DNA from 2 places in the Halanaerobium saccharolyticum subsp. saccharolyticum DSM 6643 genome. Region 1 is predicted to be linked to the other one. Evidence: a T-box and tRNA genes for the amino acid it is inferred to sense, from the RefSeq annotation. Region 1 holds a T-box; the other holds one or more tRNA genes.
What was found. The T-box of region 1 lies ahead of ileS (isoleucine--tRNA ligase). A T-box ahead of a tRNA ligase gene usually reads a tRNA of that ligase, here a tRNA-Ile.
Positions count from the first base shown of each region.

Region 2: it has a tRNA-Ile gene. The T-box ahead of ileS (isoleucine--tRNA ligase) is inferred to sense a tRNA for this amino acid. The anticodon was not compared.

Region 1 is NZ_CAUI01000015.1:401,799-406,072, reverse strand. Features, by position in the region: gene HSACCH_RS07215 (YggT family protein) at 1-228, shown strand, start outside; gene HSACCH_RS07210 (YlmH family RNA-binding protein) at 240-1,028, shown strand; gene HSACCH_RS07205 (DivIVA domain-containing protein) at 1,047-1,604, shown strand; T-box leader at 1,666-1,907, shown strand; gene ileS (isoleucine--tRNA ligase) at 1,963-4,274, shown strand, end outside.
Region 2 is NZ_CAUI01000023.1:29,198-33,471, forward strand. Features, by position in the region: gene HSACCH_RS10290 (YebC/PmpR family DNA-binding transcriptional regulator) at 1-54, opposite strand, end outside; gene HSACCH_RS10295 (helix-turn-helix domain-containing protein) at 119-469, opposite strand; gene HSACCH_RS10300 (hypothetical protein) at 674-883, opposite strand; gene HSACCH_RS10305 (hypothetical protein) at 876-1,085, opposite strand; RNA gene rnpB (RNase P RNA component class A) at 1,139-1,475, opposite strand; gene HSACCH_RS10310 (Nif3-like dinuclear metal center hexameric protein) at 1,559-2,674, opposite strand; tRNA gene HSACCH_RS10315 (tRNA-Ile) at 2,766-2,842, opposite strand; gene rpoD (RNA polymerase sigma factor RpoD) at 2,996-4,084, opposite strand; gene dnaG (DNA primase) at 4,086-4,274, opposite strand, start outside.

The sequences.
Region 1 (4,274 bases):
AATTTATTAATAATTGGTCGTGTTATCATTTCATGGGTTAGACCTAACCCTGGAGATATGAGATGGCGTAAGGTAATAAAATTCATTTATGATATAACAGAACCTATTTTAGGGCCGATCAGAGAACTGCTTCCAAGTGGTGGGATTTTAGGTCTAGATCTTTCACCTATAATTGCTTTGTTTGCTCTATCAATAATTAGGAATTTTTTGATTAATATTGTAATATAAGGTGGGAATTTATGTTTGATGAGGATAAGTTATTAAATCATTTACACAGAGAAGAAGATAGAAGGTTGGGGTCTCATGTTCTAGATAAATGTGAACAGGTATTAAAATATCATAAAACACAGGCTACTGATTTTTTAAACCCATATCAGATAGAAATAGCTGTACCTTTAATTGAGCAAGTTGCAGAAATTAATTTTAAAAAAGAAGGTGGTTATCATAGAGCGGAAAGAAAACGGCTGGTTATTTTTCCCGAATATCTTTTTCCTGATTTAATTGAAAAACAGATTAAGATTTATCAGCTTGATGGTAATTTTGCTTTTCAAAAATTAACTCATAGAGATTTTTTAGGGGCATTAATGGGTTTAGGTTTGCAGAGAAAAATGATTGGTGATATTCTTGTTCATTCAGACTCTGCTCAGATTATTGTAGCGGCTGAAATTCAGGATATAATTGAGTTGAAATTAGACAAGGTTCATCAGGTTCCAGTGGAAGTTAAAGAAATTGATGAGTCTGAAATAATAAAGCCTGTAAAACATGAAAAAGAAATATTGACAACAGTTGCTTCTATGAGATTAGATTCAGTTGCTAGTTCTGGTTTTGGTGATTCCCGTAATAAAATGTCTCGAGACATAGAGAATGAGAAAGTAAAATTGAATTGGAAGATTGAATCTGATCCTGCAGCAGAAGTTGAAATTGGTGATTTGATTTCAGTTAGAGGCAGAGGTAGAGTTAAAGTTGAAGAACAAAGAGGTATTTCAAATAAAGGTAGAATTAAGTTAACTTTAAAAAGATTAACTTAAGTTAAAAGGAGGGATATTTTGAAATTGAACCCACTTGACATATATAATAAAGAATTTAAGAAATCTACTTTTGGTTATAATACTAATCAGGTTGATGAATTTTTAGATGATGTAGGAATCGCTTATGAAAGACTGCTTAAAGACCTCAATAATCTGCAGGAAGAGAATAGATCTTTAAAAGAAAAAATAGAAAATTTTGAAGCAATGGAAGATAAACTGCAGAATACATTAGATACCATGCAGGGAACTATATCTGAAAGGGTTGAGCAGGCTGATAATGAGGCTAGAATGATTATTAAAGAGGCGAGAATGAAAGCAGAAAAAATAAAAGAGAATGCTCAAGATGAAGTTCTTTCAGAAAAAAGAAAATTAGAGCAGTTGAGAGAACAGAGAAATTTCTTTAAAATTCGTTTTCAAACTCTTTTAGAAAGTCATTTAGAAATGCTAAAAGAAGATGATCAGAATTATTTGGGATCTGATTTAGAGAATGATGATGATTCTGATTTTGAAAAAGCTACTAAAAATAATGTTGATAACACAATTAGTAATGGAAAAGAGATTACAGAGAATAATTAGCTCAATAAAACTTGACTTATTTTTACTGATAGTTTATAATTGAGAAAAATGTTATACAAATAAATTGATTATGAAAGGGACAGTATCAATTTTTAATTGTTTTTAGCGAACCGGGGCTGGTGGAAGCCGGGAAACATAAAATTGAGAAGATCACCCTGGAGTCGGTATATGAATAGATTAGTATACCCGTATTTCTGCGTTAAAGATTGCTAAGATAAGATTAGTAATTAATAAGTTGAATTAACAGCAGCTATTTGATTACTAATTTTAATTAGGGTGGTACCGCGGTCTCTCGTCCCTTACAGGACGGAGGCTTTTTTTATTTTTAATATATTTTTACAGGAGGTTATAAAAGTAAATGAGTTATAAAGAGACAATTAATTTACCTAATACAGATTTTCCAATGCGGGCAAATCTAAGTGAAAGAGAATTGGATTTTCAAAAACTATGGCAGGAAAAAAAGATTTACGAAAAAGCAGTCGAAAATAGAGAAGGTAATGAACCTTTTATTTTGCATGATGGTCCTCCTTATGCAAATGGAGATATACATATTGGTCATGCCTTAAATAAAGTATTAAAGGATTTTATAACAAGGTTTTCCACTCTTAAAGGTTATTATTCTCCTTATGTACCGGGATGGGATACACATGGTTTACCGATAGAATATCAAGTAACAAGCGAAATGACAGATGAAGAAAGAGCTGAACTTTCTGTCCCCGAATTAAGAGAAAAATGTACAAATTATGCTTTGAAATATATTGACCGCCAGCGTGATCAGTTTAAGCGTCTTGGTGTTTGGGGAGAATGGGAGAATCCATATCTGACCTTAAATAAAGAATATGAAGTAAAACAGATAGAAGTTTTTGGAGAAATGGCTAAAAAAGATTTGTTTTATCGCGGCAAAAAACCTGTACACTGGTGTCCAAGTTGTGAGACAGCTCTTGCCGAAGCAGAAGTAGAATATGGTGAAGATAGAGCACCTTCTATTTTTGTTAAATTCCCAATGATGGATCAGGTTGAAGTTGGTGGAGTTACTTTAAATAGTGAAGATAGCTATATAGTTATCTGGACAACAACTCCCTGGACTATTCCTTCTAATATGGCTATTGCTTTTCATCCAGAATATCCTTATGTTGTTGTAGAAGTAGAAGGAGAAAAGCTGGTAATGGCTAAAGCACTTGTAGATTCAGTAATGTCTCAAACTGGAATCAAAGAATATGAAATCATTAGTGAAGACTTTAGTGGTAAAGAGCTTGAAAATAAAAGAGCAAAACATCCTCTGTTTGATAGGGAATCTCTTCTAATTCTTGGAGATCATGCAACTTTAGAACAGGGTTCAGGTTGTATCCACACTGCTCCCGGCCATGGTCATGATGACTTTGTAGTTGGACAAGAATATAATTTAGAAGTTTATTCACCAATGGATAACAAAGGTTATTTTACCGAAGAGGCTGGAGAATTTGCTGGCAAACATTATGATGAAGCTAATATAATGGTAACTGATAAATTAAAAGAAAAAAATCTGCTGATGGATTTAAGCTTTATTGATCACCGCTATCCTCACTGCTGGCGTTGTAAAACTAACTTAGTTTTTAGAGCTACAGATCAGTGGTTTGCATCTATTGATGCAATTAAAGAAGAAACACTGGCTGCTATAGCAGATGTTGATTGGCACCCTGAGTGGGGAGAAGAAAGAATGACAAATATGATTTCTGAACGCTCAGATTGGTGTATTTCTCGTCAGAAAAAATGGGGAGTACCAATTCCTATTTTCTTCTGTGATGATTGTGGAGAAGCAGTAATTAATGATGATACTTTAGACTCTGTTAAAGAAATTTTTGCAGAAAAAGGTTCATCTTCTTGGTATGAGCTTTCAGCAAAAGAACTATTGCCAGAAGCTTATAGTTGTCCTCATTGTGGTGGGAATCACTTTACAAAAGAAGAAGATATTATGGATGTCTGGTTTGATTCAGGTTCCAGTCATAAGGCTGTTTTAGAAACTAGAGATAATTTAAGCTGGCCAGCACAGGTTTATCTTGAAGGTACAGATCAATATCGTGGTTGGTTTAACTCTTCACTATTAACAGCTGTAGCAACAGAAGGAGTTGCCCCTTATAAAGAAGTAATTACTAATGGTTTTACTGTAGATAAAAAAGGTAATAAGATGTCTAAATCCAAAGGTAATGTGGTTTCTCCACATAAAGTAATTGACCAGTATGGTGCAGATATTTTAAGATTATGGGTTGCATCTTCTGATTTTAAAAATGATGTTAGAGTTTCAGACAATATTTTAAAACAGAGTTCTGAAGCTTATAGAAGAATTAGAAATACCTATCGCTTCATTTTAGGTAATATTAGTGATTTTGATAGCGAAGAAAATTATGTAGAATACGAAGATCGCAGAGAATTAGATCGCTGGATTATGATTCGTCTGCAGGATTTAATTGAGAAAATAACTACTGCTTATGAAAAATACGAATATCACAGAGTTTATCATGATGTTCATAACTTCTGTACTGTAGAAATGAGCTCTCTTTATATGGATATTACTAAAGATCGTTTATATACAGATGGAACAGATTCTTTAAGTAGGCGCTCTGCCCAGAGTACACTTTATGATATTATGATGGCTTTGGTTGTTACACTGGCGCCAATAATTCCTCATACATC
Region 2 (4,274 bases), on a different contig from region 1:
ATCTTCTTTCTGTTTCTTATGCTTTATATTAGCCCACTTAGAATGTCCGGCCATATAATAACCCTCCTTAAATCAGATTATACTTTTTAAAATCAATTTACAGTTTATTGTACCATAATTATTGTTTTTTTTCAATATCACTCTCTTCTAGAATATCAGTTAGATTTTTAAGTAGGGTATATATCATTTCTAACTCCTTTTCATTACGCTTTAAAAGTAAATCGGTTATATTTGAAATCTGAATAGTAGCTCCTGAACTTATATCATAATTAATTAATAATTTATCTACTCCAACACCAAGCGCTTCGGCAATATTAATTAATGCTTTAAATGATGGATCCTTATCTCCACGTTCTACCTGTCCGATATATGTATAATGAAGGCCAGCCTTTTCCCCAAGCCCTTCTTGGGTTAGTTCATTGAATTTTCTATACTCCCTAATTTTTTTGCCAATATTTTCTCTCTGCATTTTTTCTCACCTCTAATATATATCTTAGAGTTTATCAGAGTGTTTTTAAAGAGACTATAAGTATTGATATAAATTATATAAGTATTATTAACGTATTTAAGTATTTATTTAGTTGATTTAATCAATAAATAATAATTATATTATGGGAGAGGCGCTTCACTCCAAAAAAATTAAAACCACAGCCTAAGCTATGGTTTAAAGCCATTATTGTTGAGCTTTTAAATCACTAATTAAAGAATTAAGTTTTTCTTTGCTGCCATTGTTCCAATTTTCAATAAAATTTATAATTCTTTCTTTTTCGTAAGAATTCAATTCTTCCCTTAAAAAACTTAACTCATGCTTATCAAGAGCTTTCATCAGGTCGATTGCTTTTTTTAAAGGATATTGCACCTTATAATATATTTGATCAACCATCATTTACCTCCTCCTGCATCCTCACTAGATTTTCCATAAAGGGTATCGTTTCCCGTTCAATAAACTTTATGTAAGCTTCAAGTGTTATTATTCGATTATCCAGCACTTTACTGCTTATTTCAGGAGAATAATTCTCAAATTGCTCTGATTTGTCTACTGCCTGTTTAATATAGTCTACTGCATCAATTACTGTTTTCTCCATCTCAACACCTCTTTTTTTGATTTTTATAAAAATTGAAAATATAATAGGCAAAAAAAATAAGTCAACCTATAAGCCGAGTTCTGTATTAGAAGATCATCTATCTAGGGGAACAGTTACCTGAACCCTCATGCGTCCTTACCCGGAGAAAAGCGGATCACTTTTATATTCTCCCTATTTGGACTTACTCCAGATGGGGTTTACCTGGCATTCCAGTTACCTGAAACCCGGTAAGCTCTTACCTTACCTTTTCACCCTTACCTTATTTACATAAGGCGGTATATTTCTGTGGCACTAGCCTGGGAGTTACCTCCACCGGGTGTTACCCGGCATCCTATCCTATGGAGCTCGGACTTTCCTCATCAATTAAGATGCGATCAACTGGTTAACTTATTTTTTTACCATACAAAGTATATCACCAGATTTATAATATGTCAAGTGTTTTACTCAAGTTAAAAGCAGTGTCATAATTGTTATTATTGATACTCCCAAGGCCGAGTATTTAACTCTGATTTTAGAAAATTAAGCTCTTTTTTTAACTTACTAGAAGCTTCATTATTTAATCTTTCAACTAATAATTCTCTAACAAATTTTTCACTACCATAATGACCAAAATCAACTAAATTAATACCTAGTTCTTCTGCAAGCTGTGCTTCATGATATTTAACATCTCCGGTCAAATATAAATCTGCACCCTGATAATAAGCATCTTTAATAAAATCTGAACCACTACCACTGCATAATGCAATTTTTTTTACTTTGTTTTTTGATTTAACTACTTTAATTACATCTAAATTATAGACATCTTTTATTTTATCTAAGAAACTTTGTAATTTAATTTCTGATTTTAATTCTGCAATTCTGCCGATACCCTGTTCACTTTTTAAATTTTCCATTTTATATAAATCCCAGGCTGGTTCTTCATAAGGATGAACTTTTAAAAGTTCTTTAACAACCTGATCAATTTTATCATCTGAAACTACTGCTTCAAAACGATATTCTTCAATTTCATTTAGAGAATCCTTTTCACCTAGATAAGGATTAGAATCTGCTAAAGGTTTGAAATTTCCAGTTCCCTTACTATAAAAGCCGCTGTGACTGTAATGCTTATATTTCCCGGCTCCTTTAGCATAAAGTGCGTCTCTTAGTTTCTTAAAGTCAGATTTAGGTACAAATGTAACTAACTTGTGGTAATTTTGACTTTTGGTGCTTTTCAATAGCGAAATATTTTTAACATCTAATTTATTTATTAAATAATCATTTAAACCATTTTCAGCGATATCTAAATTGGTATGTGCAGAAAATAGAGAAATATCATTTTTTACTAAATCAAATATTAGGCTCCCACTTTGGTTTTGCGTATTAACTGATTTTAAACCATTAAAAATAAAAGGATGATGAGTAATAATTAATTGACAATTTTTATCTATTGCCTCAGCTAAAACATTTTTATTGAAATCAAGTGCTATTAAAACATTTTTCACTTCCTGATTTGGATTTCCAACTTGAAGACCAACATTATCCCAATCTTCAGCTAAATCTGCTGGCGCAATTTCTCCCATCAACTGTATAACTTCTGCTACTTTAATCATAGTTGAGCCTCCTTTTAGTTCATAAATGTTTTTAGGTATATAATAAATCAAAAAAACCCTGCTCTGGTTAAAGAACAGGGTGTTAATATTCTGGTGGGCCCACCAGGATTCGAACCTGGGACCAACCGGTTATGAGCCGGTTGCTCTGACCAGCTGAGCTATGGGCCCGCTGCAAATTTAATTAATTAATTTGTGACGACAAGAATAATTATATGATATAAAACAGATTAGGTCAAGAGTTATTTGGGATTTTTTTTGGTTAATAAACTCAATAATCCTTCAATAACTCAGCATTACTAGAAAATACAAAGTAATTCTTTGTTATTCTAGGTAATCCTTTAATTTTTTGCTACGGCTTGGATGTCTCAATTTTCGCAGTGCCTTTGCCTCAATCTGTCTAATTCTTTCTCTGGTAACTCCAAACTCTTTACCAACTTCTTCTAAAGTTCTTGGTCGTCCATCTTCAATTCCAAATCTAAGCTCTAATACTCTTTTTTCCCTGTCAGTAAGAGTATCTAAAACTCCATCTAACTGTTCTTTGAGCAATATATAGGAAGCTGCTGAAGCGGGAGCTGGAGAATCCTCATCTTCAATAAAATCACCAAGGTGACTGTCTTCTTCCTCACCAATCGGAGTTTCTAAAGAAACAGGCTCCTGAGCAATCTTCATAATTTCTCTTACTTTTTCAGCAGAAATATCCATTTCTTCACCAATTTCTTCAGCTTTTGGTTCTCTTCCCTTTTCTTGAAGTAGTTGTCTAGAAACTCTTATTAATTTATTAATTGTTTCTACCATATGAACAGGAACTCTAATTGTTCTAGCTTGATCAGCTATAGAACGAGTTATGGCTTGTCTGATCCACCAGGTAGCATAGGTACTAAACTTATAACCTTTAGTGTAGTCAAATTTATCTACTGCCTTCATTAGTCCCATATTACCTTCTTGAATTAAATCAAGAAAAAGCATTCCGCGACCAACATATTTTTTAGCAATACTTACTACAAGTCGTAAATTGGCTTCCACCAATTGTTGTTTAGCCCATTCTTCCCCCTGTTCCATTCTTTTAGAAAGCTCAACCTCTTCCTCAGCAGTTAATAAATCAACTTTCCCTATTTCTTTTAAATACATTCTTACAGGGTCATCTATACTTGCACCCTTTGGAACACTCAGATCAAGACCACTGTTCTCATCATCTTCATCCTCGCTGTCATCTTCTAATTTAGAATTTACTACTTCTATATTCATTTCACTAAAAATATCGTAGATTTTTTCTATATCTTCAGAATCTAAATCTATATCTTCCAGGGCGTCCATTATTTCTTCATATGTCAGTTCGCCTTCTTTTTTACCACGACTGACTAGACCTTTAACTTCATCTATTTTAGCAGGACTTATATCTTTTTCAGCCACTTTAGTCCCTCCTTTCAATATTATAATTAAGACTATAAAAAGTTAATAAAATACGGTTCAATTTATCTAAACTCAACTCTTTTTTACTAATTAATCTACATAATTTTTCTTTATTTTTGGAAATTCTTTTTGAGCTTAAATAATCTGCAAGATCTAAAATCCTATTCCTATCTAAGGAATTATCTTGTTT